Regions from separate parts of the Dyella koreensis genome, predicted to be linked through region 2. Evidence: predicted binding sites of a transcription regulator. Region 2 holds the regulator's gene; each other region holds the start of a gene.
What was found. The regulator sigma-54, encoded in region 2, starts transcription at its own class of promoters, with help from an activator protein. The targets are predictions, from matches to a motif close to TGGCACGNGCNTTGC.
Positions count from the first base shown of each region.

Region 1: glnA (type I glutamate--ammonia ligase) is a predicted target of sigma-54. The motif match lies at 2,905-2,919, and genes of this name have one in related genera.
Region 3: ISS97_RS04945 (flagellar basal body-associated FliL family protein) is a predicted target of sigma-54. The motif match lies at 2,064-2,078, and genes of this name have one in related genera.

Region 1 covers NZ_JADIKD010000004.1:161,032-171,688, forward strand. The annotation lists gene ISS97_RS00760 (hypothetical protein) at 1-108, shown strand, start outside; gene ISS97_RS00765 (GGDEF domain-containing protein) at 86-1,291, opposite strand; gene ISS97_RS00770 (Vgb family protein) at 1,492-2,667, shown strand; gene glnA (type I glutamate--ammonia ligase) at 2,965-4,374, shown strand; gene ISS97_RS00780 (tetratricopeptide repeat protein) at 4,498-6,450, shown strand; gene ISS97_RS00785 (2OG-Fe(II) oxygenase) at 6,627-7,397, opposite strand; gene ISS97_RS00790 (Ada metal-binding domain-containing protein) at 7,394-7,690, opposite strand; gene ISS97_RS00795 (2OG-Fe(II) oxygenase) at 7,701-8,405, opposite strand; gene ada (bifunctional DNA-binding transcriptional regulator/O6-methylguanine-DNA methyltransferase Ada) at 8,410-9,486, opposite strand; gene ISS97_RS00805 (DNA-3-methyladenine glycosylase family protein) at 9,577-10,224, opposite strand; gene ISS97_RS00810 (methylated-DNA--[protein]-cysteine S-methyltransferase) at 10,227-10,657, opposite strand, start outside.
Region 2 covers NZ_JADIKD010000007.1:368,252-378,908, reverse strand. The annotation lists gene ISS97_RS05595 (YeiH family protein) at 1-968, opposite strand, end outside; gene ISS97_RS05590 (LysR substrate-binding domain-containing protein) at 1,058-1,942, shown strand; gene ISS97_RS05585 (hypothetical protein) at 2,007-2,609, shown strand; gene ptsP (phosphoenolpyruvate--protein phosphotransferase) at 2,622-4,352, opposite strand; gene ISS97_RS05575 (HPr family phosphocarrier protein) at 4,505-4,774, opposite strand; gene ISS97_RS05570 (PTS sugar transporter subunit IIA) at 4,767-5,159, opposite strand; gene rapZ (RNase adapter RapZ) at 5,203-6,105, opposite strand; gene hprK (HPr(Ser) kinase/phosphatase) at 6,110-7,060, opposite strand; gene hpf (ribosome hibernation-promoting factor, HPF/YfiA family) at 7,222-7,545, opposite strand; gene ISS97_RS05550 (RNA polymerase factor sigma-54) at 7,719-9,176, opposite strand; gene lptB (LPS export ABC transporter ATP-binding protein) at 9,369-10,088, opposite strand; gene lptA (lipopolysaccharide transport periplasmic protein LptA) at 10,092-10,657, opposite strand, start outside; gene lptC (LPS export ABC transporter periplasmic protein LptC) at 10,633-10,657, opposite strand, start outside.
Region 3 covers NZ_JADIKD010000007.1:240,021-250,677, forward strand. The annotation lists gene fliO (flagellar biosynthetic protein FliO) at 1-96, opposite strand, end outside; gene fliN (flagellar motor switch protein FliN) at 107-394, opposite strand; gene fliM (flagellar motor switch protein FliM) at 454-1,470, opposite strand; gene ISS97_RS04945 (flagellar basal body-associated FliL family protein) at 1,478-1,993, opposite strand; gene ISS97_RS04950 (hypothetical protein) at 2,385-2,822, shown strand; gene ISS97_RS04955 (MBL fold metallo-hydrolase) at 2,806-3,939, shown strand; gene ISS97_RS04960 (GFA family protein) at 3,997-4,404, opposite strand; gene ISS97_RS04965 (patatin-like phospholipase family protein) at 4,558-5,457, opposite strand; gene ISS97_RS04970 (RES family NAD+ phosphorylase) at 5,561-6,553, opposite strand; gene ISS97_RS04975 (hypothetical protein) at 6,550-6,951, opposite strand; gene ISS97_RS04980 (hypothetical protein) at 7,280-7,564, opposite strand; gene ISS97_RS04985 (EF-Tu C-terminal domain-related protein) at 7,624-7,980, opposite strand; gene ISS97_RS04990 (VOC family protein) at 8,324-8,725, opposite strand; gene ISS97_RS04995 (YdeI/OmpD-associated family protein) at 8,930-9,517, opposite strand; gene ISS97_RS05000 (LysR substrate-binding domain-containing protein) at 9,633-10,514, opposite strand; gene ISS97_RS05005 (nuclear transport factor 2 family protein) at 10,520-10,657, shown strand, end outside.

The sequences.
Region 1 (10,657 bases), on a different contig from region 2:
TCGAGTCTCGAGTCGATACCGACGTTGATCGAGAAGCTGTGCGATACGGGGAAGAAACTGTTTCCTCGCCGCAAATTCATCGGTACTACCGACCTTCCCCGGGAATGAATGGCGCAAAAGCGCTGGCGCCCGCGACGCGATTCCGCCCATGGCGCTTGGCGGTGTAGAGCGCCTGATCGGCGGCAATCACCATGTCGCGCCAGTGGGCCTGGCCGGGCGTCGCTACGCAATAGCCGATGCTGACCGTGCAGCTCAGTGTTTCGCCCGACGGCAATGCGACGGCCTGGTCTTCGACAGCGAGGCGCAGCCGTTCCGCCAGGGCGCTTACGGTCGACGCTTCGCCATGCTTGATCAACACCATGAACTCCTCACCGCCGATCCGCGCAAGCAGATCCTCGCTGCGGAGATGACGACCCAGGGTTCCAGCGATGGCGACAAGCACCTGGTCGCCCACGTCGTGTCCCCACCGGTCGTTGATCGCTTTGAAATGATCGGCGTCGATCATCAACACAGCCATCGTCGCGTTATGGCGATCCGTTTCCGTCGCCCTGCGTTCGCCTTGCTCCCAGATCACGCGCCGATTGGCGACACCCGTCAGGGGATCCTGGTGCGCGGAGCGGATCAGCTCGTCGTCGAGCTGGCGGGTCAGCATCCACAGGAAGCTGGGCGTCACCACCCAGGTCAGGATCAGGCGCGACAACAGGCCGAATGTGGAGGTTGGCTCCTGGCTGATGTCGGCCATGGGATGGAGCAGCCACCAGGCCACCCGGTTGAGCAGCATCAGCGCCCAGAGAAAATGGAACGAGGCAGCGAGGCGTGCGGCCATGCGCCGCGAGTCATTCACGCCACTCCACAGGGCGACGCCGGTCGCCACGGTGATGATTCCTCTGAGGCAGCCGCCCAGTACCACCATGATCCGGTAGTTCTCGCCTGCAACCAGGACGCAGGTGATTTCTGCAACCGCCAGCGCGGCTACCGGAAACAACACCCATAGCTTGTTTTTCGGGCGCCCCAGGTAGGTGTGCACCGCGAGGAAAGCCAGCACCGCACCGCTATCGATCAGCAGGTTGCCGACGAGGCCCAGCCGCGCGAAATCGATATGGAAGGCGGGGAGGATGAGCACCCCGAAACCCGCGGCAAACGCGGCATAGCTGATACCCCACAGCAGCACGCCGTGGAAGCGGTGCACTTTTCGCTGCGTCACATGCAGGGCCAGGAAGATTGCCGAAGAAAGGGCCGCCAATAGGGCGTTGACGATCAGCAGCGTGCCGGCATGGGCCAGCCTTCCCATCCATTCCACGATGGCCCCCGAGCCACATCGGCAAAACGATCGCCGGCTGCCCAGTATAAGGCGCCGCGTACGCGGCGACGTCCGAGCCATTTCCTGCGCTTCGTCACCCTACGTCGTCATACCTCCCCGTGATAATTCGACGGGGTGTCATCCCCACACCCCATCATTGTCGAATCCAAACAATCACAAGGAGCTATGTGATGAAACGCATGCTGTATCTGGCCGCGCTGGCTATCCTGAGCGCTGCTCTCTTCGGCACGCCGGCACAGGCTGACGCCGTTCAAGGCATCACCGCCAACGCCACGATCGGTGAATTCGCCACCCCATCCCCCTCCAGTTCTCCGCAGGGCGTCGACGTCGCCAGTGATGGCAGCGTGTGGTACGCCGAAACCAGCGCGGGGAAAATCGCTGTGCTGCATCCGGATCGCACCTCGTCCGAATTCCCCGTGCCGAACGGCGGCCAGCCCTTCATCCTCAAGGCGGCTGAGGACGGCATCTGGTTTACCGACAGCGCGACGCACGCCATCGGGCATCTGGATCCGGGTACCGGGAAGATCGAGGAGTTTGCGATTCCCTCCGGCGCGTCGCCGTTCTTCATCCAGATCGCTGCGGATGGCAGCAAATGGTTTACCGAGACCGCGGGCGTGGGTCGCTTGTCGCCGCGTGGCGTGGTTACCGAGTGGGCGCTGACGCTGGAGCATCCCGACGACAACATGGAGCAGTTGAGTCTGGATCCCTGGGGCAACGTCTGGTTCGTCGAACGCAATTTCGATGGCGCCGGTGCAGCGGGTACGAACAAGGTTCGCCGCCTCAATCCCTCGACGAACGTGATCAGCACCTACCTGGTGCCAACGCTGGGCGGCACGCCTTCCGGCGTGGTGGCCAATGCCAATGGCACGGTGTGGGTGTCGGAGTACTACGCCAATGCCCTGGCGTTACTCAATCCTTTCGCCGCGCCTCACAGTGATGACGTGGTCGTGCCCAACAAACGCCAGGCAAGCAGCCAGGTGGCATCGGTGTCGCGCATCGCGGCCGGACGCACGTCGAGCGCCAAAACGCAGGTCGCGCCGGGCTCCCGTACGGTCCAGCCGTCGGTGACGCAGGGGTGGATCGAATACCCCATCCCCACGGCCAACGCCGAAGCGGAAGACATGCGCGTGGATCGCCAGGGACGCGTCTGGTTCGAGGAAGACGTGGGCTTGCTCGGCCGCCTCGATCCCTATGCGGCCCGATTCACCGAGTACGCGTTGCCTTCGGCCAATAGCGGTTACTACAACATCGCGCTGGACAAGCGGACGGGCCTGCTCTGGTTTACGGAGGCGGGCGTCTTCGCGCCCGTGACGACCAGGATCGGGTATCTGGATACGCGGTACTGAAATTGAGCTGGACGCCAGGCGCTCGATGCCGGTCCGGCATCGAGCGCCTGGTCACATGTCCGGGTGTCGGCTGAGCGGCTAGGATGCCGGGTGCGGGGAGATACGCGGGGCGTGGTTATCAAGATGCATCAAATTGGTGCTATATCCCGACAGGATTTTCCCGATATTTGTGCAAATCGGATGGCCTGATTTAGGGCTGGCCGATGTAAGGCATTGAACTACATTGTATTGAACCCTTGGCACAAAGTTTGCCAAAGGGGTTGTGCTTTCCCATATCTCTACCCATCGAGGTTCGTCATGTCCGCCCAGAAAGTGCTCGACCTGATCCAGGAACACGACGTCGAGTTCGTCGACTTCCGTTTTGCTGACATGCTCGGCAAGCACCATCACGTCACGTTCCCGGCGCATGCCATCGACGAGTCGACCTTCGAGGACGGCAAGATGTTCGATGGTTCGTCGATCGCCGGTTGGAAGGGCATCAACGAGTCGGACATGATCCTGCTGCCTGACCCGAACACCGCCTACCTCGATCCGTTCAGCGCGCACACCCAGCTGGTGCTGCATTGCGACGTGCTGGAGCCGAGCACCATGCAGGCCTACGGCCGCGACCCGCGCTCCATCGCCAAGCGCGGTGAGGCGTACCTCAAGTCCACCGGCATCGCCGACACGGCCTTTTTCGGTCCGGAGCCGGAGTTCTTCATTTTCGATTCCGTGCGCTGGCAGAACGACATGGGCCGCGTGTTCTACGAAATCGGTTCCGAAGAAGCCGCGTGGTCGTCGCGCTACAAGTACGAAGACAACAACACCGGCCACCGTCCGGGCGTGAAGGGCGGCTACTTCCCGGTCAGCCCGGTCGACTCGCTGGGCGACCTGCGCGCCGACATGTGCAAGGTGCTGGAGTCGCTTGGCCAGGTGGTGGAAGTGCATCACCATGAAGTGGCCAATGCCGGCCAGTGCGAGATCGGCGTGAAGTTCAACACGCTGGTGCAGAAGGCCGACGAACTGATGACGATGAAGTACGTCATCAAGAACGTCGCCCACCAGAACGGCAAGACCGTGACCTTCATGCCCAAGCCCATCGTGGGCGACAACGGCAGCGGCATGCACGTGCATCAGTCGCTGGCGAAGGACGGCAACAACCTGTTCGCTGGCGACCTGTACGGCGGCCTGAGCCAGACCGCGCTGTGGTACATCGGCGGCATCTTCAAGCACGCCAAGGCCATCAACGCGTTCGCCAACTCCACCACCAACAGCTACAAGCGCCTGGTGCCGGGCTTCGAAGCGCCGGTGATGCTGGCCTATTCGGCGCGCAACCGCTCGGCGAGCTGCCGCATTCCGTACGTGTCCAGCCCGAAGGGCCGTCGCATCGAAGTGCGCTTCCCCGATCCGATGAACTCCGGCTACCTGGTGTTCACCGCGCTGATGATGGCCGGCCTCGACGGCATCATTAACAAGATCGACCCGGGTGCGCCGGCCGACAAGGATCTGTACGACCTGCCGCCGGAAGAAGAGAAGAACATCCCGCAGGTCTGCGCCAGCCTCGACGAAGCGCTGGTCGCGCTCGACAAGGACCGCGACTTCCTCAAGGCCGGCGGCGTGTTCACCGACGACTTCATCGACGCGTACATCGCGCTGAAGATGCAGGAAGTCACCCGCTACCGCGCCAGCACGCATCCGCTGGAATTCCAGATGTACTACGCGCTCTGATCGTCTAGAGACGTGGGAGGACAAGACGGGCGCCTAGGGCGCCCGTTTTGTTTTGATGCCAGCGGTGGTCAACGGTCATCAGTTCAATGCAAGATGCCGTCTTTACGCCAGGGATGACACCTCATGTTCGGACTGTTCAAGAAGCGCGGAAAGAAATCCACCGAAAGCGCCGCGGAGAAGCCGTCGCCATCGGCGGTTGAGATGATCAAGGTGGTCGACAGTTACGGCCGCGAGCTGCAGATCACGCGTACCGAATGGCGCGACAAGGTGCTGCAGCCGAATCTGGCGCAGTACTGGAACGACCCGGACCGGCTGTATCAGATGATCATCGATGCGCTGAACGACGACATGGCCGCCGACGTTGCGGCGGCGAGCGAGCGCTTGCTCGCCACCGATCCGTTGGTGGAGCGTTCGCACGTCATACGCGCCATCGTGCTGATGAAACTGGAGGATGCCGCCGGTGCCGATGCCACCTTGCGGGCTGCGATCGCATCCATCGGCGAAACCGGTACCCTGCTGACCAATCAGGCCAAGGCGCTGTATCAGCTCGGCGACGAGGCGGGCTCGTTGCGGACCCTGGAGCGCAGCCTGCTACTCGATCCGAACCAGGACAATGGCCTGGAGTGGTGGTGCGCGATCCTGCGCGAGCGTGACGGTGAGTCACGTGTCGAAGCCGAACTGGCACGTCTGGCGCAGCTGCCTGGAAGCTGGCGACCGCAGCTTCTGCTGGGACAAGCGCTGCTGCAGCGTGACGACCATGAGCAGGCCGTCGAGCATTTTCGCCATGTCCTCTCGGTTCAGCCGGAGGGCCAGGACGCTCTCATGGTTATCGGCGCCTCGCTGGGCCAGAAGGGATTTCTGGCGGAAGCGATCGACCTTGTTGCGCCGATATTCGATCCGCAGCGGCACGACCCGCGCGCTGGCTTCAATCTGCTGCAGGTGTATCTGCAGTCGGGCGAAGCGGCTCCCGGCCTTGCCTTGCTGGAGCGCTTCTACGCGTTGAAACAACCTTCCTTGCAGTCAACGCTTCAACATTTTTCGCAGGCCTTCGATCAGCTGGTGAAACAGCCTCCGCACCAGGAGGCCGCCATGCCAAAGATCGTGATGCGGCAGCTGGATCTGCCGCCCTGGCTGGCGGCCATGCATGACATGGCATGGGCTGCGCCTTCGATGGAGGGACGTGAAACCAAGGTGCTGCTGATGGCACTTTCGGCGCACGGCGAGTCGACCAACGGCCAGGTGCGCAGTGGACGTGAAGATGACCGCGGGCGTTTCGCGCGCGCGCTACCTTTATATCTGCACGAACAGCTGATCTTCCGCAGCGAACTGCAATCGGTAGCTCTCATTCCGACCACAGACGAAAACAGCCTGGTTCTGTTCGGTCAGCCGTGGAGCGAGGACGAACTGCGGCATTTCGTCGAAGGCTACGAGTATGTGGTGGAAGGCGACATCGGCGAGCGTGAGGACGGCTTCGTCGTGACATGGCGAGTGCGCTCCGCGGGCGATCTGAACGTGCTTCTGCGATTGGAGCGCAGTGTGACCACTCGTGAGCTTGGTCCAGCGGTATCGGAGATGGCCGAGGAGATGCTTCACGTGCTTCAGCGCGCCAGCGGCAGCACATCGCCTGGCAAGACGACGTACTACGCACCGCCGCGTACCTTCTGTACTGAATATCTGAGTGCGCTGGCGCAAACGCTGGTACTGACGCTGCTCGAAAGTCCCGGGCAGCGGGAGCGCCTGTTCGGGGAGCGCCTGTTCGGGGAGCGCAACATCTATACATGGATGCAAAATCTCGCGCTCTCCATGCCAGACAACGAGGCTGCACAGTTCATGTACTTCACGGCATTGGCGAAAGGGCGCCGCTACGCCTCGCCCATCGTTGACGAGTTCGAGCGTCCCGCCGCGGAACGTCTACGCAGCCTGGTCGATGCGCAAAGCTATGCCGCGCGCGTTGCGCCGCTGGTGACGGCGACCTTTCCCGCCAGTGGAGCTATCCGCGACGCAGCCACAAGCGTTCGGGTTGGGGAAGACGCGAAGTACGCGGCCTGGGTCGAAAGGGTGCAGTCGTCGTTCTAATTCGCCGAGGCTCAGACGCGGCGTTGTACAACGTCACATCTTTGTCCAATGCCTTGGCCACGCGAGGGCGCTGCAGAAGGTACTACTGATATGCGGTGACGCCCGCACCTGCTGAAGGTGATGGTGGCTGGCGCGCAATTGATCTGCGCGAAGTCGTCGCACTAATGAGTGTGCTGTCACTTGGCATCGTGAAAAATGATGCCAAGCGTATGACGCTGGCCGCGGCGCAACTGGCTGACGCCGTGGCGCAGCTGGGTGCGATAGAAGCCGCGCGCTGAGCGTGCCGGCCGGCTGTTCACAGCGAAGACCACGACCTGACCCTGGTGCAATGGGACGACTTCCGCCCGACCCGGCTTTTTGGGGTCGCTTTCGGTAAGCAGCAACTCGCCACCTTCGAAATCGCGGCCCGGTTCGTCGAGAAGAAACACCGCCTGCAAAGGGAAAACGTGGTCGCCGTACAGATCCTGATGTAGGCAGCAGTAGTCGTGCTCTTGGTAGCGCAGTAGCAAAGGCGTTGGGCGCGTCTGTCCATCGCGATGGCAGATGGCCATGAATTCGGTATGCGTTGCGGGGAAGCGTTCATCGATGCGAATGGCGGCATGCCAGCGATTGGCGATGGGTGCCAGATGCGGATACAAAGCCGTGCGCAGACGAGCGACGGGATTGGGCAACGGATAGCGGAAGTATTTGTATTCGCCACGCCCGAACGCGTAGCGCTGCATCACGATACGGCTGCGGAAGCGCCCCTCCTCGGGGAAGTACGCCGCGATCCCGGCGCTCTGCGCCGGGGACAACAGGACAGGCAGCACGGCGTAACCATCGCGGGTCAGCGTCTCTTCGGTGCGTTGCCAATCGATGGCAGCGATACGTTGTTCGATCGTGCCGGCGAGTGATTCCGGCTCGGAGTGCGTATCCGCTTCCGGCAAAAGCTGAGCCTGCTGAGTCATGTTCGATGCTTCTTCCTGGGTGACTTGATCGGCTGATTGCCTTTCCAAATGGCATAGGTCTCGGGCAGGCAAACCGCACAAGGCCGGTAACCGGCGGCTTGCGCGGTTTCCTCGTCGGGAAAGAACACGCGGTGTGCCACATATCCCCCTCGCGCGAGCGCCCGCAGAGCGGCGCGGCAGTCGAGGCGTCCGTAGAGCTTGCTGCCGCGATGTCCGCCAAGCGTTCCGGGTACGTCGCTCCGATAGGGCTCGCCATGGCGGCCGATCAGGGTCCAGGTTTTCGTGCCGGCCATGGGTGTGCGCTCACGGTGCGTCGTGGAACCAGAGTTCCAGGCCAAGCCGTTCGCCGCTGCGCACGCGACTGATGGCGTGCTTCAGGCTCACGCGGTAATAGCCTTTGCTGCCTTTGCAGGGGCGCTGGGCGGTGGTGATGATCGCGGCGTCGCCGAGCTTCAACGGCAACACCATCGGGCGCGATTGCATGCGCGGCCGCTGCTCGGTCATCACGAATTCGCCGCCGCTGAAATCCTCGCCAGGCGTCGACAGCAGCACGACGAGCTGCAGCGGAAAGATGTGCTCACCTTCCGTCTGCTGATGCAGCGCCTGATAGTCGTGCTCGCGCAGTCGGCTCAGGTTGGATCGCTGCCGCCGTTGACCCATCTGGTGATTGAGCGCAAGAAACGCATCAAGCGCATCGGGGTAGCGATAGCCAATCCCCAGCGTCTCGTTCCATCGATTGGCGACGGGAGCAAGGTGGCGATAGAGCGCTTCCCGCCATGCCGCCAATGATTCGGGCAGTGGTTGCGAAAGATAGAAGAGTTCGCCACTGCCAAGATCGCTCGATGCCAGGGTTTCGTGATGCCCGGCTTTTGCAGCACCAGCCCATGATGCGAACGCACGGGCCTCGGCTGCATCAAGAAGGCCAGGAAGCATGGCATAGCCTTCCTGGTCCAGCTGGGTACCGACGTCGGCCCAGTCGAGCCGATCGATCAAGGAAGCCTTGCTCATGCGATCAGGCCTTGGCTTCGCGCTGCAGCAGTTCGCGCTTGCGCTCAACCCCCCAGCGGTAGCCGGAGATATCGCCGTCGCGGCGCACTACGCGATGACAGGGAATCGCCACGGCAATATGGTTGGCGCCGCAGGCCTGCGCCACCGCGCGCACCGCCTTGGGGGCGCCGATACGTTCGGCGATCTGCGCGTAGCTCACGGTGGTGCCCGGCGGGATCTCGCGCAGGGCCTGCCATACGCGTTCCTGGAAGGCCGTGCCGCGCACATCCAATGGCAGGTTCAAGCCCAGCGAAGGCGCTTCGATAAAGCCGACCACTTGCGCCACCAGTTGCTCGAAGCTGGCGTCGCCACCAATCAGCTGCGCCTTGGGAAACTGGTCCTGCAGATCGCGCACCAGCGTATCGGGATCGTCGCCCAGCAGGATCGCGCAAATGCCGCGCTGGCTCTGCGCAACCAGGATCGCACCTAGCGAACACTGACCCACCGCAAAGCGGATCGACGCGCCAATACCGCCATCGCGATAGTCGCGGGCGCGCATACCCAGCAGCTGATCGGAGGTCTCGTAGAAGCGGCTGTTGGAGTTGAAGCCCGCGCCATAGATCGCATCGGTCACCGAGGTAGTGCCGTCGCCCAGCTCCTCACGCAGCCGGCGCGCACGATACGCGGAGGCGTACGCCTTGGGCGTCAGGCCGGTCTCCGCCTTGAACACGCGATGGAAGTGGAACGTGCTCATGCCTGCCTGCGCGGCGAGCTCGTCGAGGCTCGGCGGTGTTTCGGCGGCCTCGATCAGCCGGCAAGCCTGCGCCACCAGTGCGGCGCGTTGCGTTGCCATGCTGGTGTGGTCGCCGCCAGCGCGGCGGCTGGCGCGATAGCCGGCGGCTTCAGCAGCTTCGGCGGTGGCGAAGAACACCACGTTCTCGCGCCGGGGCAGGCGGGCAGAGGAGCTGGGCCGGCAATACACACCCGTGGTGCGTACTGCGTAGACAAAGTGTCCATCGGCAGCCGCGTCGCGGGCCTGTACGGCGGCCCAGCGTTGCGCATCGGTCGAGTAACGGGAAGGAGTCTTGGTCGAAGCGTTCATGGCAAATATCGTGGCATCTCTGATCGTGTGATCAGCATAGGCGGCAGTTCCATCGCAAGAACTCTGTTTCTTGCGCCGGAATCCGTAGCGTCAATGTGCCGGTGCGCGCCATAGATACCAAGCGGCCACCGTGCGGTAAGGGCGCCAGGCCTGTCCGAGTTCGCGCAACTGCTTCGGCGTGGGTGCCTGCGCCAGGTTCTTGAAGCGTCGATAGCCTTCGCGCACGCCATAGTCATCCACCGGCAGGATGTCGGAGCGCTCCAGTGTGTAGATCAGGAACATCTCGACGGTCCAGCGGCCCACACCGCGCAGCGAAACCAAGCGCTCGATCAGCGCCTCGTCATCCAGTTGCTGAGCATCGATCCGCGCCGGCACCACACCATCCATCGTGGCCTGGGCGATACCGCGGATGGTGGCGAGCTTGGTGGCCGAGAAGCCACAAGCGCGTTGCTGTTCCGGATCGGTTGCCAGCAATTGCTTTGGCGTGGGGAAAGTCACGCGGGGATACAGCGCAAGCAAACGGCCAAGGATGGCGTCGCCTGCTTTGGCGTGCAGCTGCTGATAGGCGATGGCGCGTACCAATGCTTCGTAAGGCTCGCGCGCGGGCTTGGCTTCGAAGCGGCAAGGGCCGACGATCTTGATCAGTCGGGCCCAGTCGTCATCCTGCCGTGCCAGGAACCGCGCGGCGCGTCGATAGGCTTCGGGTGAAAGGTCGGCGGCAATCGCGGGTGTCGGCAAGTTCAGAACCCTGGCAGCGAAGCAGTTTGTGAAGTGGCCGGCCGTGCTTGTATCGCCTTCTCGTGCTCAAGCAGCCACCGTTTGCGATGCAGGCCCCAAGCGTACCCCTTGAGGTCGCCGTTGCTCGCGATCACGCGGTGACACGGTACGACGATGGCGATCGGATTGGCACCGTTGGCCGCGCCGATATCGATCGCCGCGCGCGGATCGGTAAAGCCCAGCTCTCGCGCCAGCTGGCCGTAGCTGACGGTGGCGCCGGCCGGGATGCGGCGCAGAGCCGCCCACACCCGTTGTTGCAGATCGGTGCCCGCGGTGGCGGTGGGCAAATCGTCGAGCGCTTCAAACTCGCCGGCAAAGTAGCGCGTCAGGGCATCGGCGATGGCGATCGGAGCCGGCGCGTCAGCCAGTTCGTAGCTGCCGTAGTGCTCGCGCA
Region 2 (10,657 bases):
ACGCCCAGCCCCAGCAGGATCGGGCGTGCTCCGGTTGCGGCCATCTTGCGCAGGTTGGCAGAGAGGCCGATGGCGGTGAGTGCCACGATGATCAGGAATTCCGCCGCCATGTGAATCATCGGCTGGATCGCTGCCGGCACCAGACCTGCCGTACGCACGCCGGAGGCGACCAGGAACCACAGGATGAACCAGGGGAAGATCTTGCGCAGGCTGAAATCGGTGGCGCCCTGCTTCTTCTCTTTCCACGCCACGGCGAAGGCCAGCACCAGACAGATCGGGATGATCAGCGTGGCGCGGGTGAGCTTGACGATGGTGGCGTAGTCGCCCGCCTCCTTGCTGAAGCTGTAGCCCGCGGCCACCACCGACGAGGTGTCGTTGATTGCCGTACCGGCCCACAGGCCGAAACCGAGGTCGGACAGATGCAGCAGGTGTCCCAGCAACGGGAACAGCAGTACCGCGACCAGGTTGAACAGGAAGATGGTGGAGATGGCGAACGCGGTGTCGTGTTCGTCCGGCTTGACGATCGGGGTGACCGCCGCGATGGCCGAACCACCGCAAATGGCGGTGCCCACGCCGATCAGGATCTTCAGCTTGTCATGCACCTTCAGCGCACGGCCCAGACCCCAGGCGGCGAGGAAGGCCACGGTCATGGTCACCAGGGTCACTGACAGCGATTCCAGGCCGGTTTTGGCTACCTGATCCAGGCTCAGGCCGAAACCGAGCGCGATGATCGACCACTGCAACACCTGCTTGCCGGCGAACTGGATACCCGGGGTGAACTGCCCGCCCGGTGCCAAGACGTTGCGCACCATGATGCCAAGCACGATGCCAAACACCGGCCCGCCGACCAGGGGCGCCACTTTGCCCAGGCCAAGTGCAAGCAAGGCGATACCGGTGGCCAGCAACAGGCCGGGGATACGCTGGCCGAAAGTCGGGCCGACAGGGGTGGATAGGGTGGTGGCGCTCATGGCTGGACTCCTTAAATCTAGGGTCATTGTCCCGGCGGCCATCCATAAATAAAATTTTAAATATCTGATTCGATGTATAAGATCATTTGATGATAAATATCAGCCCGCGCCAGCTCGAAGTGTTCGTGCAAGTGGCTCGTCTGGGCAGCGTGCGCGCTGCGGCGGAAACGCTGCATTTGACCCAGCCGGCTGCCAGCATGGCGCTGGCCGAGATGGAGCGGCAGTTGGAAGCGCACGTGTTCGCGCGCGAGCGCGGACGGTTGCGTCTGAATGCACGGGGCCGCGAATTGCTGCCGCTCGCCCAGGAATTGCTGGAGCGCTACGCCGAGTTCGGTCGCCTCGGGCGCGGCGGGGTGGCATCGCTTGCCGGCGAGTTGCGCATCGGTGCGAGCAATACTGTGGGCAACTATCGGGTGGGCGAGTTGCTCGGGCGCTTTGTGCGGGCGCATCCGCAGGTGGCAATACGATTGCGTGTCGCCAATACCGATGCGATTGCCGCCGCGTTGCTGGCCCACGAACTGGATGTGGGTTGCGTGGAAGGCCCGGTGGCGCATCCGGCGCTGGCAATGGAGCCATGGCGTGATGACGCATTGGTAGTGTGCGCGCCGCCCGATCATCCGCTGGCACGCAAGCGTCGATTGCAGCCGGAGGATTTCGCCGGTGCGCGCTGGGTACTGCGCGAGCCGGGTTCGGCGACACGCACCACCAGCGAGCGCGTCTTGGCGCAATTGCCGCCCGGTGAGACGGCGCTGGAACTCGATCAGATCGAGGCGATCAAGCAGGCGGTGGTCGCTGGACTCGGGATCGCATGTTTGCCGGAGGTGGCGGTGATCGACGCATTGGCGGCGGATCGCCTGAAGGCTTTGAAGACGCCTTTTCTGGACCTTCGCCGCAAGCTGTTCCTGCTGATGCATCGGGAGAAGTATCGGGGCGCCTTGCTCGATGCCTTTCTCGCCGATGCCCGGGGCGACTGAGCTTCCGGAATCTTTTCCCCACATCACGGTCCACAGGATTCCGCCGCAATGGGGATGGCCGGTGATGGCTCGGGTGCATGGAGGCGCGGCAAGACAGCGTATTCGGCGACGGATCGTTGCTGCGTGGGTGGTGGCGCAGGGGCTGCATGCCTTGCTGTTGCTGGTGATGTTGCGGCCAGGGCAAGGCAGTTTCGCGATGTCACCGCGTGTAGTGAGCAGTGAAGATCGTTTGCGGGTTCGGATGCTGGTGGAGAGCCAGGTGGTGCCAGCACTACCGGCGATTCACATGCCCACACGTGCTAGCACTGTGATTCGTTCGATGACGTCATCGACGGTGAAGGTTGGTGCCTCCGTGTCGAGCGCGACGACGAGCCAAGATGAAGGGCGCACAAGTCCTTTGCCTCAACTACGCAACATGGATGGCTCGATCCGCCTGCCGTCGAAGTCTGCACAAGTACGCGAAACCAGCATCGCCGACATGCGCCATTTCCAGAACCAGCCTTGTCACGGTACGCGCTTCGCGCGTAGCTACAGCCGGGGGCAGGACGAAACGCTTGGCGCCGAAGTGGCGCGCAAATATCTGTCGTGGATCGGCCTGTACAACCCGCTCAAGGAACAGCAGTACCACGAGCGGCGCGAGTGGCATGACCGGGCTTGTGCGCCATGATGGCTGACACTCTCAGCAACTGATCTGCGACAGCAACAGCTCCGCTTCCTCATGCGTGCGTGCGCGGAGAATGGCAGGTGCCAGCTTGCGCAACTCGAGGTAGTCGAGCATGGCGATACGGTCGCGCACATGTAGCAGCTGGCTGGAGTGCATGCTGAATTCGCACAGACCCAGGGCCAGCAGCAGCGCGGTGAAGCGGATGTCGCCACCGATTTCGCCGCACAGACTCACCGGCTTCTTCGCGCGGCGGCCGGCGGAGATGACGTGCGAGATCAGGCGCAGCAAGGCCGGTTGCAGAGGGTTGTAGATATTGTCGAGCGCGTCGTTGCCACGGTCGGCCGCGAGCACGTACTGCGCGAGGTCATTGGTGCCGATGGCAAGGAAGTCGGCATGTTCGAGCAGCGAGCGTACGTTGATGGCAGCTGCCGGCACTTCGATCATCGCGCCCAGCGGCAGTTTCTCCGGCAGGTCGACGTTCTCGCGCTTGAGGTCCTGGCGCGCCAGCTTGAACAGCGTGCGCACGGCGATCAGTTCGTCTGGTTGCGTCACCATCGGCACCAGCACGCGCACCGGGCCATAGCAGGCGGCGCGCAGAATGGCGCGGATCTGCGTGGTGAAGACGGCGGGATAGCGCAGCGACAGACGCACGCCGCGCACGCCCAGCGCGGGATTTTCCTCGCCGCGTAGTGCGAGGCCGGCAGCGTCGGCTTTGTCGGCGCCCAGATCCAGCGTGCGAATGGTGACGGGCAGGCCGCCCATACCCAATACCAGGTCGCGGTAGGCGATGAACTGCTCGTCTTCCGATGGCAGATCTTTGTGGCGCAGGAACAGGAACTCGGTGCGATACAGGCCTACGCCATCAGCACCGCGGGTGCGCGCCATGGCGATATCGGAGGCCGTTTCGGCATTGGCCAGCAGACGGATGTCGGTGCCGTCGCGGGTGCGCGTCGGCGCGTTGGCGAGCGCCGCGAGACGCCGGCCTTCCAATTGAGCCTCGCGCTGCCAGGCGCGATAGCGGGCCAGGTCCTGCGCAGTGGGGTGGACCACCGCTTCGCCGCGTTCGGCATCGAGCAAAATCAGGTCATCGTCGTGGATGGTGGACAGCGCATCACGCGCGCCCACCAGCATCGGCAGGTCCAGGCTTCGAGCGAGGATTGCGCTGTGCGAATACGCACTGCCGGAGCTGGCGACTACGCCAAGCAAGCCATTGCCGGCGAGGTGCGCCATGTCGGCCGGGGCAATGGTGTCCGCGATAAGGATCTCGCCTACGCGCGCAGCCAGCTTGCGTTCCTCGCGGCTGGTCTGGCGTTGCAGGGCGGAGATGACGCGGCTGATGACCTGGTCGACGTCCTCTTTGCGGCTGCGCAGATAGGGATCGTCCATGGCTTCGAACACCGCGGCGAGCCGGTCGCGCTGTTTCTTCAGCGCGGCGCCCGGGCGGTAATGCCCGATGCGTACGAGATCGTCGAGGCCGCGCAGTAGTTCCGGATCATCCAGCAGCAGGCTGTGCGCATCGATGAACTCGTTTACTTCGCGGGCCAGCGCACCGTGCAGTTTGCCGCGCAATTCGCGCAGTTCCTGTCGCGCGGTGTCGAGCGCGCGATGCAGGCGCTCAATCTCGACCTCGACTTCTTCTTCAGCCAGGGGGCGCGTATCGACCAGGTAGCGGCTGGGCTGCACCAGGCGTGCGCGGCCAAGGGCCATGCCACGGGAAGCGTTGGTGCCGGAAAGAACGTGTCTCATGAGCGCCCTCCGTGGCGCGGCACGGTATGAAGAGAGCGGCGGATGTGGGGCTGCTCAGTCGCGATGGCAACGGCGGTTCCGTACGTCGCACGGCGATTTGCGCCGGACGTCACATTTCGCTGCGGCGATGGACTGGCGAATGCTTTCCCCATTCAAGCTCCTTCGTCGAATTTGCGGTCGAACAGCGCCACTACGGCGCTGAGGGCAGTCTCCTCATCCGACCCCTCGGCGCGCACCGTCAACGGTGTGCCGATACCGGCGGCAAGCATCATGACGCCCATGATGCTTTGGGCGTTGACCTCACGTCCCTTGCTGACCAGCCACACGGTGGATTTGAAACCCTGCACGAGCTGCACCAGTTTGGCCGATGCGCGGGCGTGCAGGCCCAGCTTGTTGGATACGACAATCTCTTTTTCAAGCATGATCGATGAAAATTCCTCCGCGGCCGCCGCTGGCGGCGACTTCCGCCAGTTCGTCGAGCGGTTTTTCCGCATAGTTGAGTACACGCAGCAGCATCGGGAGGTTGAGCCCCGACACGCAGCGCAGGCGAACGCCCAGCGCACCGAGCGACAGGCCGATATTGCAGGGGGTGGCGCCGTACAGGTCGGCCAGCACCAGCACGCCGTCGCCGTGGTCCAGCTCGCGCGCGTGCTTGGCGGTGAGTGTGCGCATCACATCCGGATCGGCCGAGGGCGGCACTTCCACTGCTTCCACACTCAACGGCAGTTTGGGCAGCACGTGGTGGGCGGCTGAAATCAGCGCCTGGCCGACTGCCTCGTGGGTCATCAACAACACGCCAACGCTCATGGCCGGGTGCCTCGCGGATGTGACTGGGACGCTTGCATCGGGATCATTCGAGTTCACGATGGAAGGTGAGCGCCCCTTCGTGGCGGGCGCGATAGTGGGCAGCCAGACGCTCCACTAGATACACGGAGCGATGGCGGCCGCCGGTGCAGCCGATAGCGATGGTCACGTAGCTGCGGTCGTCGGATTCGAAGCGCGGCAGCCAAGCGTCCAGCCAGCGCACGGTGTCGTTGAAATACTCCTCCACCAGCGGCTGCGATTCGAGATATTCGCGCACCGGCGCATCTTTGCCGGACAGCGGGCGCAGGCGCGGTTCCCAGTGCGGGTTGGGCAGGCAGCGCGCATCGAATACGAAATCCGCGTCCAGCGGCAGGCCGCGCCGGAACGCGAAAGACTGGAACATCAGGGTCAGACCCTCGGTAGCTGCCGCATAATCCGTGGCGACCAGACGGCGCAACTGATGCACGTTGAGCTCGCTGGAGTCGATCACCTTCTCGGCGATGGCGATCAGCGGGCGCAGCAATTTGCGTTCTTCCACGATCGCGTCGGCCAACGACAGACCGAGTGCCGAGAGCGGATGGCGGCGACGCGTTTCCGAGTAGCGCTTGATCAGCACTTCGTCACGGCAGTCGAGGAAGATCAGGTGCACCTGCACGCCTGCGGCGGCGAGTTCGGACAGCACCGTCGGCATCCGCAGGAAGTCTTCACCACGGTTGCGCACGTCGACGCCCACCGCGATATTGCGCCGCCCGCCGGGCGCACTGCCGTGGCTAACGGCGGCAACCAGCTCCGGCAGCAGCGCGGTGGGCAGATTGTCGACGCAGTAGAACTCCAGGTCTTCCAGGGCACGCAGGGCCACGGTCTTGCCGCCGCCGGACATGCCGGTCAACACGACCAGATGGATGGCGTCGGGTTGATGGATTTCGGTAGGCGAAACGGACTGGTTCATGAGGTCACCACGGCGGCAGCCGGCGCATCTGGTGCGCCTGGCGGTCGATAAACGTCTGTGCAGGGTCGATGCCCTTGCTCTTCAACATATGGTTGCGCACGGCGGCTTCCACCAGTACCGCCAAGTTACGGCCGGGCGCCACGGGAATGGTGATCATCGGCACCTGCACCTCGAAAATCTCGCGGTGGCCGACATCGCCGGTGAGACGGGTCAGGCCGTCAGTGTCTTCGCCGTCGCGCATCGGCTTGAGATGGATCACCAGGCGCAGGTACTTGGACGGTTTGACCGCGGTATGGCCGAACATCTCGCGCACGTTAAGCACACCCAGGCCGCGCACTTCCAGCAGATCCTGCAACAGCTCGGGGCAGTTGCCGTCGATTACGTCGGGGGCGATCAGGGTGAATTCGGTGGCATCGTCAGCCACCAGGCGGTGGCCGCGGCTGATCAGTTCCAGCGCCAGCTCGCTTTTGCCCGAACCGGATTCGCCGGTGATCAGCACGCCGATGGAAAACACTTCCAGAAATACACCGTGCAACGTGACCTTAGGGGCCAGCATGCGCGCCAGATGGTATTGCATCCAAGTCAGCAGCTCGTGGCCGCGCTTGGAGCTGATCCACAGTGGCGTATTGGTTTCTTCGGCAACTTCCCGCAGGTCCGCCGGGATGGTCTGATCCTTGGTGACGATCATGGCCACCGGCTGGTATGCGGCGATCTTGTTGATCGCTTCCCAGCGCTGGCGCGAATCGAGGCTGTCAAGGAAGTTCAGCTCCTCGGTGCCAATTATCTGGATCTTGTTCGGATAGATGACGTTGAGGTAGCCGATTAGCGAAGGGCGGCGCGAGGTGGTGACGCCGCGTTCGAGCACGCGTGACTCGCCGCGCATGCCGGAAACCCAGCGCAACGCCATGCGCTCGTGAACGCCATCGTAGAGTTGTCTTGCGGTGAGCCGATCCAAACCTTGTCCTTTGCGCCGCAGGTTGGCCGGGTAGGGCGAGCGGCGGCGGCGGGGGACATTGTGCCAGTTCGGGAGAGGGCGTGCCCCAGCGGGGCGGGTCGGACGCTTCGGGCGAATTGTCCGATTTGGCCCGCCCCGGGATCGGGGCGGGCCGGAACGCATCAGCCGTACTGCCGCTCTTGGCGGACTTCACGCTGATGTTTGTCAGAGATTTTTTCGCGATGTTTGCGCAGCTGGGTCACCAGCTTGTCGAACAGCATTTCGATAGAGGCGTACAGATCCGACGTAAGTGCTTCGGCATGCAGCGTGGTACCGGTGACATTGAGCGTGCCTTCCGCCCGTTGCTGGAGCTTGTCGACCGAAAGCACGACGCTGAGGCTGATGGCTTTTTCGTCGAGGCGGGTAAGGCGATCGATCTGGTTGTTCACCCGGTCGCGAAGGGCGGGGGTGATCTCGATCTGCTGGCCGCTGAGCTGGACTTGCATGTTGCGCCTCCTCTGGTACTGCCGCCGCTGGCGGCGTGGGTCGATGTGCCGGTCACGTGACTGTTCACGTTGTCATGCCATCGGCACACCACTGTCATCTCTTGGTATGGGGACGCTTTCCATCCCGCCAAGTTCCCGAGGTCGGTGAAATCCGCGCAGGGGGCTGAGCTGAATCAGCCGGCGCGCTGGCGTTCGCTGGAGCTCGGAATTCTTAATGCCTCCCGATATTTGGCGACGGTGCGACGGGCCACCTGAATGCCCTTGCGGTGCAGTTCCTCGGCGATGGCCTGGTCGGAGAGCGGTTTGCGCGGATCCTCCGCGTCGACGAGTTTGCGCAGCATGGCCTGGATGGCCGTGGCCGAAGCACTGCCACCATCTTCAGTGGATACGCCGCTGGAAAAGAAGTGCTTCAGCTCGAACGTACCGCGCGGCGTATGGATGTACTTGCGCGTGGTCACGCGGGAAATGGTGGATTCGTGCATGCCCACTTCCTCGGCGACCTCGCGCAGCACCAGCGGGTGCATGGCTTCAGGGCCGTAGTCGAGAAAGGCGCTCTGGCGGCGCACGATGGCATCAGCCACCTTGAGCAAGGTTTCGGCGCGCGATTCAAGGCTCTTTATGAGCCAGCGCGCTTCCTGGAGCTGACCGCGCATCCAGCTGGCGTCGTCGCCACGGGCCTGTGCGATCAGGTTGCAGTAATGCTGGTTGAGGCCCAGGCGCGGCTGGCAATCGGGGTTGAGGCTGACGCGCCAGCGGCCACCGTCCTTGCGCGCATAGACGTCGGGCGCAACGTACTCGACCGGAGTGACATCCAGCGCGGCACCGGGGCGCGGGTCCAGGCTGCGGATCAGTACGGCCGCGGCGTGGGTCTCGTCTTCCGTAGCCCGCAGGCGACGTGCGAGGCGCGCGATGTCATTGCGGGCGAGCAGTTCAAGTTCGCCATCGACGATGCGTAGGGCCAGTTCGCGCTGCGGCAGCTCGGGATCGAACTGCTCAAGCTGCACGCGCAGGCAGTCGCGCAAGTCGAGGCTAGCTACACCGGTGGGATCGAAGCGCTGCAGTAGGCGGCGCACCGCATCCACTTCCTCCACGCTGGCCTTGAGGTCAGTGGGTACGGCAGCGGTGACGGCATCCAGGCCTTCGGTGAGGTAGCCATCCGCGTTCAGTGAGTCGATCAGGATCGCAGCGATGGTGCGTTCGCGCAGGCTCAGGTGCGTCAGGTTGAGCTGCCATAGCAGATGTTCCTGCAGCGTTTCGGGCGCGGCGTTCTGTGGTTCGAAGTTGTCGTCTTCACCGGAGCCATTGGTGCGGCTGCCAGAGCCATTGCTGCCGGAGAAGTCGATGGGTTCTTCCGCGGGACCGGTGGATTCGCTCCAGTCGGCCGCTTCGTCGACATCCACATCGCTGCTGGTTGAGGCTTCGGCGGGCGCTTCGAATTCGTTGCCGTCGCCGTCGCCGTCGTTCTCCGCCGCACTGTCTTCGGAGAATTCGAGCAACGGGTTGCTCTCGGCGATCTGCCGCAATTCAGCCTCCAGCTCCAGCTGCGACAACTGCAAGAGGCGGATAGCCTGCTGCAACTGTGGCGTCAGGGTGAGCTGCTGATTGAGACGAAACTGCAGTCCGGGTTTCATGCCAGCCGGGTCGGATGAACTCAGCTTCATCCTAACCCTTAGCCGAGAGGGCGGCCATAGGTCCGAGCGTTTAGGCGCGTAGGCCGGATGGCCGAATGTGACGGAGTAGAAAAGTACGGCGATGAAAGGCTAGTGCTTCAAGGCATCAGGCCGCCTAGGTGGCAGCCCGATGCCGTATCGCCCTACTTGCGTTTAAAGCCTGAACTCGCGGCCCAGATAGACTTCGCGCACCTTCTCGTCCGCGAGAATATGCGCTGGCGTACCGCGCGAGAGCACTTCACCGTCGTTGAGGATGTAAGCGCGGTCGCAGATGCCAAGCGTCTCACGTACATTGTGATCGGTGATCAGTACACCAATGCCGCGCTCTTTGAGGTGGCGCACAATGCGCTGGATCTCACCCACCGAAATCGGGTCGACGCCGGCAAAGGGTTCGTCCAGCAACATGTAGCGCGGTTCCGCAGCCAGGGCGCGGGCGATTTCCACGCGGCGGCGCTCGCCGCCCGAAAGGCTGATGCCTTTCTGTTCGGCGATGTGCGAGATCTTCAGTTCGTCGAGCAGGCTTTCAAGTTCGGTAGCACGCTGCTTGGCGTCGAGGTTCTCGCGCAGCTCCAGCACAGCCATGATGTTGTCGGCCACGCTCAGGCGGCGGAACACCGAAGGCTCCTGCGGCAGATAGCCGATGCCCAGTTTGGCGCGGGCATGCATCGGCAGGCCGGTGATGTCGTACTTGTCGAGCTTGATCGTGCCGGCATCGGCCTCTATCAGGCCCACTACCATATAGAAGCAGGTGGTTTTGCCGGCGCCATTGGGGCCAAGCAGGCCGACCACTTCGCCCTCACGAATAGAGAAGGCGAAATCGCGCACGACCTGGCGCGCGCGGAAGCGTTTTTGCAGACCCTCAGCGGAAAGCATCGATTACTTGCCCTCGGCCGGCGCGGCGGCGGGTTTGGGGGCGGCAGCGGCAGGCTTGGGCTTCGGCAGGAAGGTGCCGTGGACCAGGCCATCGCCGCCGGCTTCGCCGGTGATCAGGCTGGTATCGGTGTTGTAGGTGAGCTTGTCGCCATGGAATTCACCGCGGCCTTGCTGGGTGACCTTGGCGTTGCCGGTGAGCACAGCGATGCCGTTGATGTTGTCGTAATCCAGCGTCGCGGCATCGCCCTGCATCAGGTTGTTGTTCTCGTCCAACTGCTGGATATGCGCCGGGTTGCCGGTGACCACTACGCGCGCGATCTGCGTATCGCCGTCCAGATGCACTTTCGCCTCGCCGCCGGTGATCAGCAGCGTGCCCTGGGTGAGCTTCACGTTGCCGCTCAGGGTGGTGATCGTATTGGGGGCGTTATAGGCGTTGGTGGTTTTCGCAGTGAAGTCCATCGGCTTGGAGCGATCGTCTTTCTTGGCGAGAGCGATGGCTGGCAGCAAGGCAAGAGCGGCCAGCGAAAGCAGGCCGATCGCGGTCTTACGACTTCCGTTTGCGCGGCGGG
Region 3 (10,657 bases), 130 kb from region 2:
GAAGATCAGCAGGATGATGCCGGCCAGGCTCAGCACCACGCGCAGCAATTCCGCACCCACGCTGATATCGGCGGCCGGCAAGGCGGCGGCGAGCATCGTCAGCACCTCAGCGCAGCTTGCGCACGCGCTCGGCGGGGCTGATCACGTCGGTCAGGCGGATGCCGAACTTCTCGTTGATCACCACCACTTCGCCGTGCGCAACGAGCGTGCCGTTGACGAACACATCCAGCGGTTCGCCGGCCGCGCGATCCAGTTCCACCACCGAGCCCTGGTTGAGCTGCAGCAGGTTGCGGATGCTGATTCGCGTGCGGCCCACTTCCATCGCCAGCGTCACCGGCACGTCGAGGATCAGGTCGAGATTGACATCACCACCCTCACCCGCCACGCCGAGCATGGTTTCGTATTCGGGACGGCCGGCGGGATCGAGCAGGGTGGCGGAATCATTGGTGGTGCTCATGCGGAAGGGTTCCCGTTGGAGAAGTCGGCGGACGCGCGCACTTCGCGGCGTCCGGCCAAAGCTTGGAAGCGCACGGCCTTGTGGCCGCCGGATTTACCGTGATGGCCGCGGAAGATCGGCACGTCCTCGGCGAACACCGTGCACAGCTCAGGCATGTTCACGGGAATCACGTCGCCGGGACGCAGGCGCAGGAAGTCACCGATGTTCATGCTGGTTTCCAGCAGCATGGTGCTGAGTTCGACCTCGGCATCCAGCACTTCCTGATGCAGGCTTTCCAGCCAGCGCTCGTCGCGCTCGACGCGGTCGCTCTGCACGCCGGCATCGAGCAGCACGCGGATCGGCTCAACCATCGAATACGGCAGGGTCAGATGAATTTCGCCGCCGCCACCGTCCAGCTCCACATGGAAGCGCGACACCACCACCGTTTCGGTGGGGCTGACGATGTTGGCGAACTGCGGATTGATCTCCGAGTTGAGGAACTCGAAGTTCAGCGGCAGCACCGGCGCCCAGGCCTCCACCATCGCGGTGAAGATCTCGGCCAGCACAATCTGGATCACGCGCGACTCGGTCGGCGAGAAGTCGCGACCCTCGATACGCGCGTGGTAGCGGCCATCGCCGCCAAAGAAGTTGTCGATGACGGTGAACACCAGGCGCGGCTCCATCACCATCAGCGCCGTGCCGCGCAGCGGCTTCACCCTCACCAGGTTCAGATTGCTCGGCACGGCCAGGCCATGCACGTACTCGCTGAACTTCATCATCTTCACGCCCAGCACCGAGACCTCGCAGGTCTTGCGCAGCACGCCAAAGACGCCGGTGCGGAAGTAGCGCGCGAAGCGGTCGTTGACCATCTCCAGCGTCGGCAGGCGGCCGCGCACGATGCGGTCCTGCTGGGTGAAATCGTAGGAAAGCACCGAGTCTTTCGGCGGCGGCTCGTCGCCACCGGTGACCACGTCGCCACCGTTGACGCCGTTGAGCAGCGCGTCGATTTCTTCCTGGGAGAGCAGCTCGCTCACGGTGTCCTCACTGCATCACGAAACTGGTGAAGTACAGCGCGTCCACGCCGGGACGGCCGAGCTTGTCTTCCACGATCTTCTGCACCGCCGACAGCGCCTTCGACTGCAGCTTCTGCTTGCCGGCGGTGTCGACCAGCGCGGTGTAGTCCTGGCTGGAGAACAGCATCACCAATGCGTTGCGGATCACCGGATCGGCATCCTTCGCGGCCTGGATCGCCGCCGGGTCGTGCGCCATCAAGGTCACGCCCACCTGCAGATAGCTGAGCGAATCGGCCTTCTGGAAGTTCACCACGAAGGCGGGATCGAGCTGCAGATACAGCTCCGGCCCCTTGGGCTTGTCCGCCGCCTTGGCATCGGCCGCATGCCCTTCCGCCGCCGCGCCATGACTGCGCAGCGTGTACAAGGCATAGCCGCACACCGCCGACACCACCAGCAGCGCCACCGCCAGAATCACAACCACACCCCGCCCGCCACCTGCCTTCGTGGCGGGAACCTCGGCGGGAACTTGCTCTGCGTTCGACATGCATGACCTCTAAAAGAAACGGATCCATGCCCGGCAGCGATGCATCGCCGCGCCGGGCCAAGGTCTAAAAGCAATCCGTGTGCCATCAGGAGAAATGGCTTCGTAGCGCGGGTTGGCGAGGGCCGGTGGCGTGCCGTGGCGCTTTCTTGACGCGTGTCGGGGAGTTGTCGTGACGGGGGTGCGGCGCCAGGTTGCGCGCGCCGGTCCCATTCTGGCTATGCGTTGACTCCGGCACCGCTCGCATCGCCCGGGTGCCGCCGGACCCGGCTACGGTACCGCTTGTCCCATAACCGCTGCGCGCCCATCAGGGGCGACACACTCTGGCTCTCTCCCTCGCAACGGGCAGGAACTCCTTAGCCGATGCGCGGGGCGCCTTCTATTGAGGTTATCCATGCGATCCGAAGCACTGATCAAGCTCTCCTTTGCCGTCGCCGCCAGCCTTTTGCTCAGTACGCCGAGCCATGCCGCGGATGCCAGCGCGCAGGCGTTGGTTGCCCAGGCACTGAAGGCCATGGGCCAGACCCATGACCTGCATCAGGTAGCCGCGTTGCGCGCCGACATCATCAGTGCGAGCTGGGATACGGTCGAGTTCGACCATGCCGATGCGCCCTATATTTTCCAGGGCGCCGCCCACGCTACCGTCCTGGATGATTTGCGGGGCGGCCGGCGATTGACCGACGAGACCCAGCTCGGTGCCGGCGCTGAGCCCACCTCGCTGCATACGCGAACACTGCTGACGCCGACTGAGGAACGCACCGACAGAACGATGGCCGGCAACCCGCCAAGGACGGTGCACAGCGACGCGCCCCCCCGTGTGGAACGTCGATGAGCCGATCACCGCGCTCCTCCTCGCCGAGAAGGCCGGTGATCTCGTGCGAGAGAAGGACGCCTCGCCGCATGGCATTCCGCAGCACGTCGTTTCGTACCACGTGGGGCGTTATCCGGTGCGCCTGTTTCTCGATGCCACCACTGGCCTGCCCAGCGCCATCGAAGTGACGCGCGTGCTACAGCGCGCCAACAGCATCGATCTTGCCTATAACGCCATGGGCGACCTGACCGATCGAATCGAGTTGATGAACTACGCGCTGTTCGATGGCCTGCGCTATCCCGTGCAATCGGACCTGTTCCGCAACGGGGTGCACCTGAGAACGACTGTCTGCAACGATCTGCATACAGATGCGGCGCTCGAAGCGAACGCCTTCGCCATGCCCGAAACCTCCGCCCCTATGTCCCACGTGATGCTGGATGACCTTGTACTCGGCCAACCCGTGGGACTGGCGCCCGATCCCAAAGCGCCCATTGAAGAAATCGCCACCGGCATCGTGCAGATCCCCGGCTCATGGTTCAGCACCATCGTGCGCCAGGACGATGGGCTGGTGATCATCGACGCCCCCATCTCCACCGGCTATTCGCGCAAGGTGCTCGATGAAGCGGCGCGACGTTTTCCGGGCATGCGCGTTAAAGCGCTCATCACCTCCACCGCGTTCTACTGGCACGTGGCCGGCGTGCGCGAGTATGCGGCGCGCGGCATTCCCATCTATGTGCGCGACCGCAACGTCGCCGTCATCCGCGCCATGCTCGATGCACCACACACCCTGGCACCGGATGCGCTCGCCACCCACCCTGTCGCCCCCATCATTCGTTCGGTATCGAAGGCGACAACCATCGGCGAAGGACGGAATGCCATCGTGCTGTACCCCGTGAACGAAGGCGAGCAACCCATGCAGATGACCTGGATTGCCGGAGCGCACCTGCTGCATACCGGCGAAATGGTCATGCCACTGGGACCGAAGGGCGTGCTGTTGCAGCCTGAGTCATTGTTGGAACTGAAGCATTCGGTCGAGGCAACACCCATCGACACCGACGGACTGCGCATGATCGGCATGCATATGCGCCCCACCGCGTGGGAGATGCTGTTGAAAACGCTTAAAAACACGGGTGTTTAGGGAGCGCCAGGCGCTACGTAAGTCGGCGCCGAACTCAGTCCGCCAAAGCTGCGCCCCTTATCGCTTCGGCATGCGCTCGAAGGTCGGCAAGCCGTCGGGGATCTGATGGAAGGGCTGCCTGTCCACCGTGAAGATCGCCATCTGCGGCTGGCCGAAAACGACAGGATCGTCGAGCGTACCGACTTTCAGAATGATGGCGTCCAGACCCGGCCGTCGGGTGATCAGCTGCGTGCCGCATGTCGCGCAGAATTCCCGCGTCACGGGATGCTCCAGATCGCTTCGCGAAAACCGCCGGGGCTCCCCTTGGGTGTAACGGAAGCCGTCGGAGGGCATCAGCAGGAACATATGCGGAGCGCCGCCGCTGAAGTACTGGCATTCGCGGCAATGGCACTGCGCCTTCAACATGGGCACCCCTTCGGCGGTGTAGCGGACTTCACCGCAATAGCACCCGCCTTCAAGCTTCACGGTGTTGTCATGACGAGTGGCGTGCATGCGTCGGCCTCCATGTAGGTGTCCGGCATTTGATCAGGTTAGGAGATGGCATTCATCAAGGCAGAACAAGGTGCCAGCCCGTCTAACGATGCTTTGTGAATCGCCGTCGAAAGCAGATGTTAGGCGTCAGCGCCAGAATTCAGTGAGCTGCCCGGCAAGGGCCCTGCCTTGGTGGTAACCGGCTTGAGCGGCGGGCGGACGTGTCGACAGATCCATCATGTTGACGCCGAACGCGTTGAGCGAATCGCTGTCCGGAAAGATCGTCTCGACTCTGCTGCCGCTTGCGCGGAGTTCGTCGACCTGTGCGGCGAGGTGCATGCCCCACTCCACCGGATGCCGTGATCTGCCACCGAAGGGTGACAGCACCAGCACCCGTGCGTATCCGGCTGCCAGATCGGCATTCTCGTTGCGTCGGTAGCCGCCGTTGATGTATCGGTTGTCGCCGATGCTGTAGGGAGGGACACCGAAGCCATTGGAAGTGCTGGCGGCAACGGCGTCCACCAGATCGACTCCGCTATGGCGGTCGAACACCACCGGTTCACCGGTATGGGCATCGACCGCCGTGATGAGCAACGGCTGTTCCGGCCAGCGCTGACTGGGCAGACGAGCCGCGACCACACCGCGCCACTGTGCTTGCCCGGAGCCATCCGACGACGCATCCATTTCGAGCGCCGCCGCTCCCATTCTGCGGCGCATGTCAGCCGCATCCTCAGCGGCAGCGATGATTCGGCTTGTTATCTCCATATGGTCCGCCGCCGGCCCAATGGGAACGCGCCCGCCCTCGGGTCCGCCCGGAGCAGTCCGTTGCTGGGGCGCGGCGGAGAGGATGGCGGCAAACAGCTCGGTCGGAGTCGCGCTGGTGATCTGGGCCGCGGCCGTCGATCCAGCCGATGTCCCTATGATCACATCGGCCTTGGTCACATCCAGCCCGGCATCGAACAAGCCGGCGACGACACCGATCTCCCACGCGTTGCCAGCCGCCCCGCCACCATGGAGGACCAACGCTCGCTCACGTCCAATTTCCATGCTATTTCCTGTATGGGTTGATCCGATCGAGTCGGTGATTTTTTCTGCTGGTCAAGCATGTCAGCCTTGGGTCGGAAGCGGACACTCCGAAAAACTTTCACACCTAGCCGTCGCTCTCGGCACGTGGTCGCTGCCGCGGGTGCAGTAACTCCCAACCGCAGAGTTGGGCGGCGTTCTCCATGGAAATCGATCGGTGCTTGATCTCTTGTGGAGCCGAGTCATGCAGCTCAAGGCGCGTGAGTTCGCTCACAATCCGGTCGGGGAATAGCGCGACGCAGTGACCACCCCCTTTGGTGGACGGATATCGAATGCCCTCAAAGCCTGCGTCACGCACCATGCCGGCGAATATTTGGCTTGTGGCCGGAAGACCGTACTGCGCTGGCGCAATGCGCCAGTTGTTGATGAGGACATCTTGGACCAGGCGACCAGGCGTACGGACCATGTATGCGTGATTTGTCGGCAAGCCGAGGCGCTTCTGAATCTGACTCACTTCTGCGGGCAGCTTCATCTTGCGCAATACCGCGCAGAGCTTTTCGAGGTGTGCCGGCTCCCCAAGGTCGAAAATGCGCTCAATATGGCCGTCGAGCTGCACACTTGAAAAGCTACTTAACGGCGCAAGTGCGAAGTCCTCTGCGCGTAAACCATCGCTCGTCGCCCCCATGGCGATCTGGAATTTCTCGCGGAACGCCGTCTCGAAATCCTCCGCGATGTACAGTGCCGGCCACGGGTTCTGCATGGCCTTTTCGACATCCCGGCCAATATTGAAACGACCGCCGAAGTCCGTAAGCGAACCTGCAGCCGAGAGCGGGTTGAGGGAAAACCGGTATGTGACGAGGCGTGTCCAGCCGCGTATATCAACCGGCAATGCAGGCACGGATTCTAGTGCGGCGCGGACATCGTCCTTGAAGCGTTGGCGTTGTGGCTCTACGCCGAAGTAGAGGACATCGTTGTACTCGTCCAGGTCCGCAGAAAAGCGCTTCCAGCGATCCAAGTCGACAGAAGAGAAGCGATCGAGTTCGAGAATGCCGCGGACATCCGGTGTCTCGTTGATCGGCGGGTGCTGCGGCGGTGGTTGTTTACCCCGGTGCCGCGTCACTCAGCTGCGACCCTCGGGGCCGCCCGTTCGTTCATAGCGTTGATGATGAACTTGCGGAGCCGATCAAACCTTCCGAGGCGGACCATGTCTCTTGGCGAGACATCTCCAAGCAGAGGGTTTCGCGCCTTAAACCACATGGCGGTCTTCACGACATCGCCATCAAATGCCTCGGCTACGAGATTGCATGTCATTGCAATCTCTTCGAGGCGATCACGCATCGCAACCGGAATCTCTTCGTCGTAGCGCACAGAATTGGGCGAAACATCGGCGACCCGAGAGACATCCGTCTTTCGGAGATCTAGCCACTCGGTGACGCGCCGGGGCTGGAATTGGGGGCCCAATCCAAATCCCAGAAGGTCTTGCTGTGGAATATTGCTGAAGAGAGCCGCGGCAGACATAGAAAAAACCTCTGTGGTCTAAAATTCTAGCACTGCCATAAAGTTAGGATCAATAAACCCACGTTTTAACCACGTTCTACACACTACTGGGGCAGTATGCAACGTGGAATGTGTTCGGCCGGCGTAGGGTTTAGCCAAGAGCCCACCCAGCAACGATCTACCGCACTTAGTTGTCTCATTAATTGATGAGATGTCCGCACCTAACTGTGGATTTCCCTGATCCTGGCTCTAATTTTGGCGAGAGTATTCGGAGCGCACTGACGCCATCCCGGCTTTCCACCGAATCTGGAAAGTGTCCGCTTCGGGCCGGAAGCAGACATTGGCCAGGCTAGCCACTGAGATGATCCCGCCATCCCAGGAGGAGACCCACAGCTTTCGAGTCTTGATCCGGGTTGGCGGCCATACCGATATGTTCTGTGCTCAACCAATGCAAGTATTCGGCGACATCCTTCCCGTCGACAGTGGCCTTGAGTAGCTGGAAGACCTGCGAAACATAGCTTTCGTACTCATCTCTGGCCTGGGGGACACCGGCAATTCCGATGGGATCCCACATGTAGTGAAGAACTTCATCGATCCTGCGCAAAAGCTCTTTGTCTTGCGGCGAAACATTCACTGGAGAAGTCCTAGCTGCGTTTTGACGATGTCGGCAATGTGTCGGAAGCAGACATGCCGTCAAAGAACAGAAATAACCTCTGCCTCACCGACTAGCTTTCCACCCTCCTGAATTCGCCAGCGGCGCCCGGGCTGTAATAGCTCCGCTATCCCCACGACGTTCAGAAACTCGACCACCAGCTCGGCGGTCTCCCCAGGCTCAACCCAGCGATCCCCCGGAACTTCGAATTGACCAATGTAAAAGGTCAGACCGGCAACGCCACCAAAATTGTGATTTGGCCGATATCGAGTCGTTACCGGACTGGTCCGACCGCCCCCTTGGGCACTAAGCATGTGTATCTTCGCCTGGACTCGAATGACCTTGGCGCCACTGCCATTTGGCTCTAGCACGTCATGGAAACCAAACGCTTTCGACATTTCCTTCCCCGATATTCAATGTCCGCTACGGGTCGAAAGCGGACATTTCCTTTTTCCGTACCGACCCCAGACGCTTATGACTTTCCAAGCTTCTTCAGCTTGGCATCAACCAAGCCCCAGATAGCGAGAACGACAACGAGGCTGCCGAATGCGGAACCGAAGCCAGAACGCGGCTCAGTAGATTCACTCCCGAAATAGGCCTGAAGAAATAGGTATGTAGTCAAGCAGACCGCGCACCATGCAGTCCTTGCTATCCGACTAGTTCCAACGCCTCGCATCTCCCCTCCATTGTCTACACCAGGTCCGCTTCGGGTCGAAAGCAGACGTAAAGATGTTGGACTCGTCAGTTGCCCATCTTGGCTTCGCCATCTTGCACGAGGCGGGAGGGCCAGCCGATGCGGATAAGGAGGCCGTCGGGCCCGCATATCCCCACCTCATAGAGACCCCACTCACGGTGCCGCAGGACGCCACCAGGGCGGATGACCAGGTCATCCACGCGCGCGGCAATGGCCTCTACTTCCGGCGTGCGGATGAAGACACCGAAGGGGTTGTGCTCCTGCGGAACGGCCCAGGGGCCAGTTCCTGCCTGGATCAAGTGCACCTCGCAACCCCAGCCGGTCATGATGAAGTAGTTGGCGTCGCCACCCGTGCGGGCAAAGCCCAGGCGCTCCCAAAACGGAAGCGCGGCGTGCAAATCGTTGCTAGGAACGATAGCGAAGGCACCGATGGTGGAAGGAATGGGCATACAGTTACTCCGGCTAGAGGCGACTCTTGCGGGTCTGCGCTGAAGACCGCTTTGGGTCGAAAGCGAACATGCAGATCATTCCGATATTGGGCATAAAAGAAAAGCAGCCTATCGGCGGCCACACCTGGAGAGAGCAGCTCAGGAGAGGCGGTCATGGACACGGAAGTGGCGAATGACAGTGCTTCGAAGCACGGGCCTGGGCAGTCAGTGAAATTTTTCGCCGCGCGCAAGCATCTCCACAATCAGCTTTATGCGCTTGATCTTTGTCTCTGGGCGCTTTGCTGTTTGCAACCGGTAGGCAATCGAATACAGATTGGTCTTGTTGAGTGTCGCGTAAAACTGCTTTGCCTTGGCGTTACGTGCGAGCTCCTCGACGAACTCCGGAGGCACCGTTGCATTAGCAGAAGAGTCGTACGCAGTAGCCCAGCGCCCGTCGGCTTTGGCCGCTTCTACCTCCTTGAGACCAGCAGGCGTCATGTGGCCCTCCTGGATAAGCCGATCCACATGCGCAACATTTTTCTTGGACCAACCGCTTTTCGCCCTGCGCGGGGTGAATTTTTGCACCCAGGAGTTTTCGTCAAGCGGTAGCTTTTGCCCATCTATCCAACCGAAACATAGCGCCTGGTCAAGCGCCTCGGCATACGTGACTGATGGAACGCCAGAGTCCTTCTTGTAAATTCGCAGGAGCAGACCAGGGGCTTTAGCGTGCTCCTTCGTCATCCATGCGCGAAGTGCTTTCGATGACCGAAAACTCTGCGGTTCCGGCGTAGCACGGGAAGGTAGTTTGCCCATAGGTGGCTCACCTCAGGTTCGTGCGGGTTTATCGTCGTACTGTATCAAGTCGCGGGCGTGCTTCCAGCAGAAACATATAATCGATCCTTGCCGATCCGACGCCCTGCAACGCTTGTCACGGGAGTCGCAGCGCGTTCACTAGCGCAGCCAATGCAGAAGGCTGATGCTGACGACTGGGGTAGTACATGAAGAAGCCGGGAATCGGCGGCGTCCAATCTTCCAGCACGCGGATAAGCCGCCGCTTAGCGATGTCCTTGGCGACCTGCTCTTCATAGACGAGACCGAGGCCCGCCCCAGCGAGCGCCGCCTGGATCACCAAGTGAGTGTCGTCGATGATGAGCGGGCCGTTCACGCTGACCGTGACCGACTTTCGTCCGCGCTCGAACTCCCATCGATAGGGGCCGCTCGGAAGGCGTAGCGTTATGCATCGATGATCACTGAGATCCGTCGGCTTCTGCGGAATGCTTCGTGACGCGAAATAGCCCGGCGACCCCACTACCGCCAGCCGCAACTCCGGCGTGACGCGCACGGCAATCATGTCCTTCTGAATGTACTCGCCGAGCTGAATACCGGCATCGAACTCGCCCGCAACGAGGTCTACAGGGCCAGTAACGGTGACAACGTCGAGAACGATGTCAGGATAGGCCTTCGCGAATGCCGTGAGCCGTGGCAGCAATACCATTACGGCGGCCGAGCGTGACATCACAATGCGAAGGCGGCCCGCAGGGCGACGCCGGATGCTTCGCGCTCTGTCCAGGGCCTGAGCTATCTGCTCAAGCGCCGGAGACAAATCTTTCAAGAGAGCAGCCCCTGCAGCGGTTGGCGCGACGCTCTTCGTTGTTCGAGCGAGAAGATGTAACTCAAGTCGCTCTTCGAGCCCGCGAATCGTGTGGCTCAGCGCAGACTGGGAGACACCTAGTTTTGCCGCAGCTCGAGTAAAGCTTCGCTCCCGGGCAACCATCGCGAAAGTAGCGAGTTCGTTCAGTTCGTTTCTCATGATTGATGAATATCACTCATGACACCTTAAACCACAACAGCCCTATCCTCATAAACGACTCCCCTCTACGCTTGGTCAGCAACGCAACGCCAAGACTTTCTGCCGATGCACAGGCGCTTGATGCTTGGCACGGAATGGCCGGG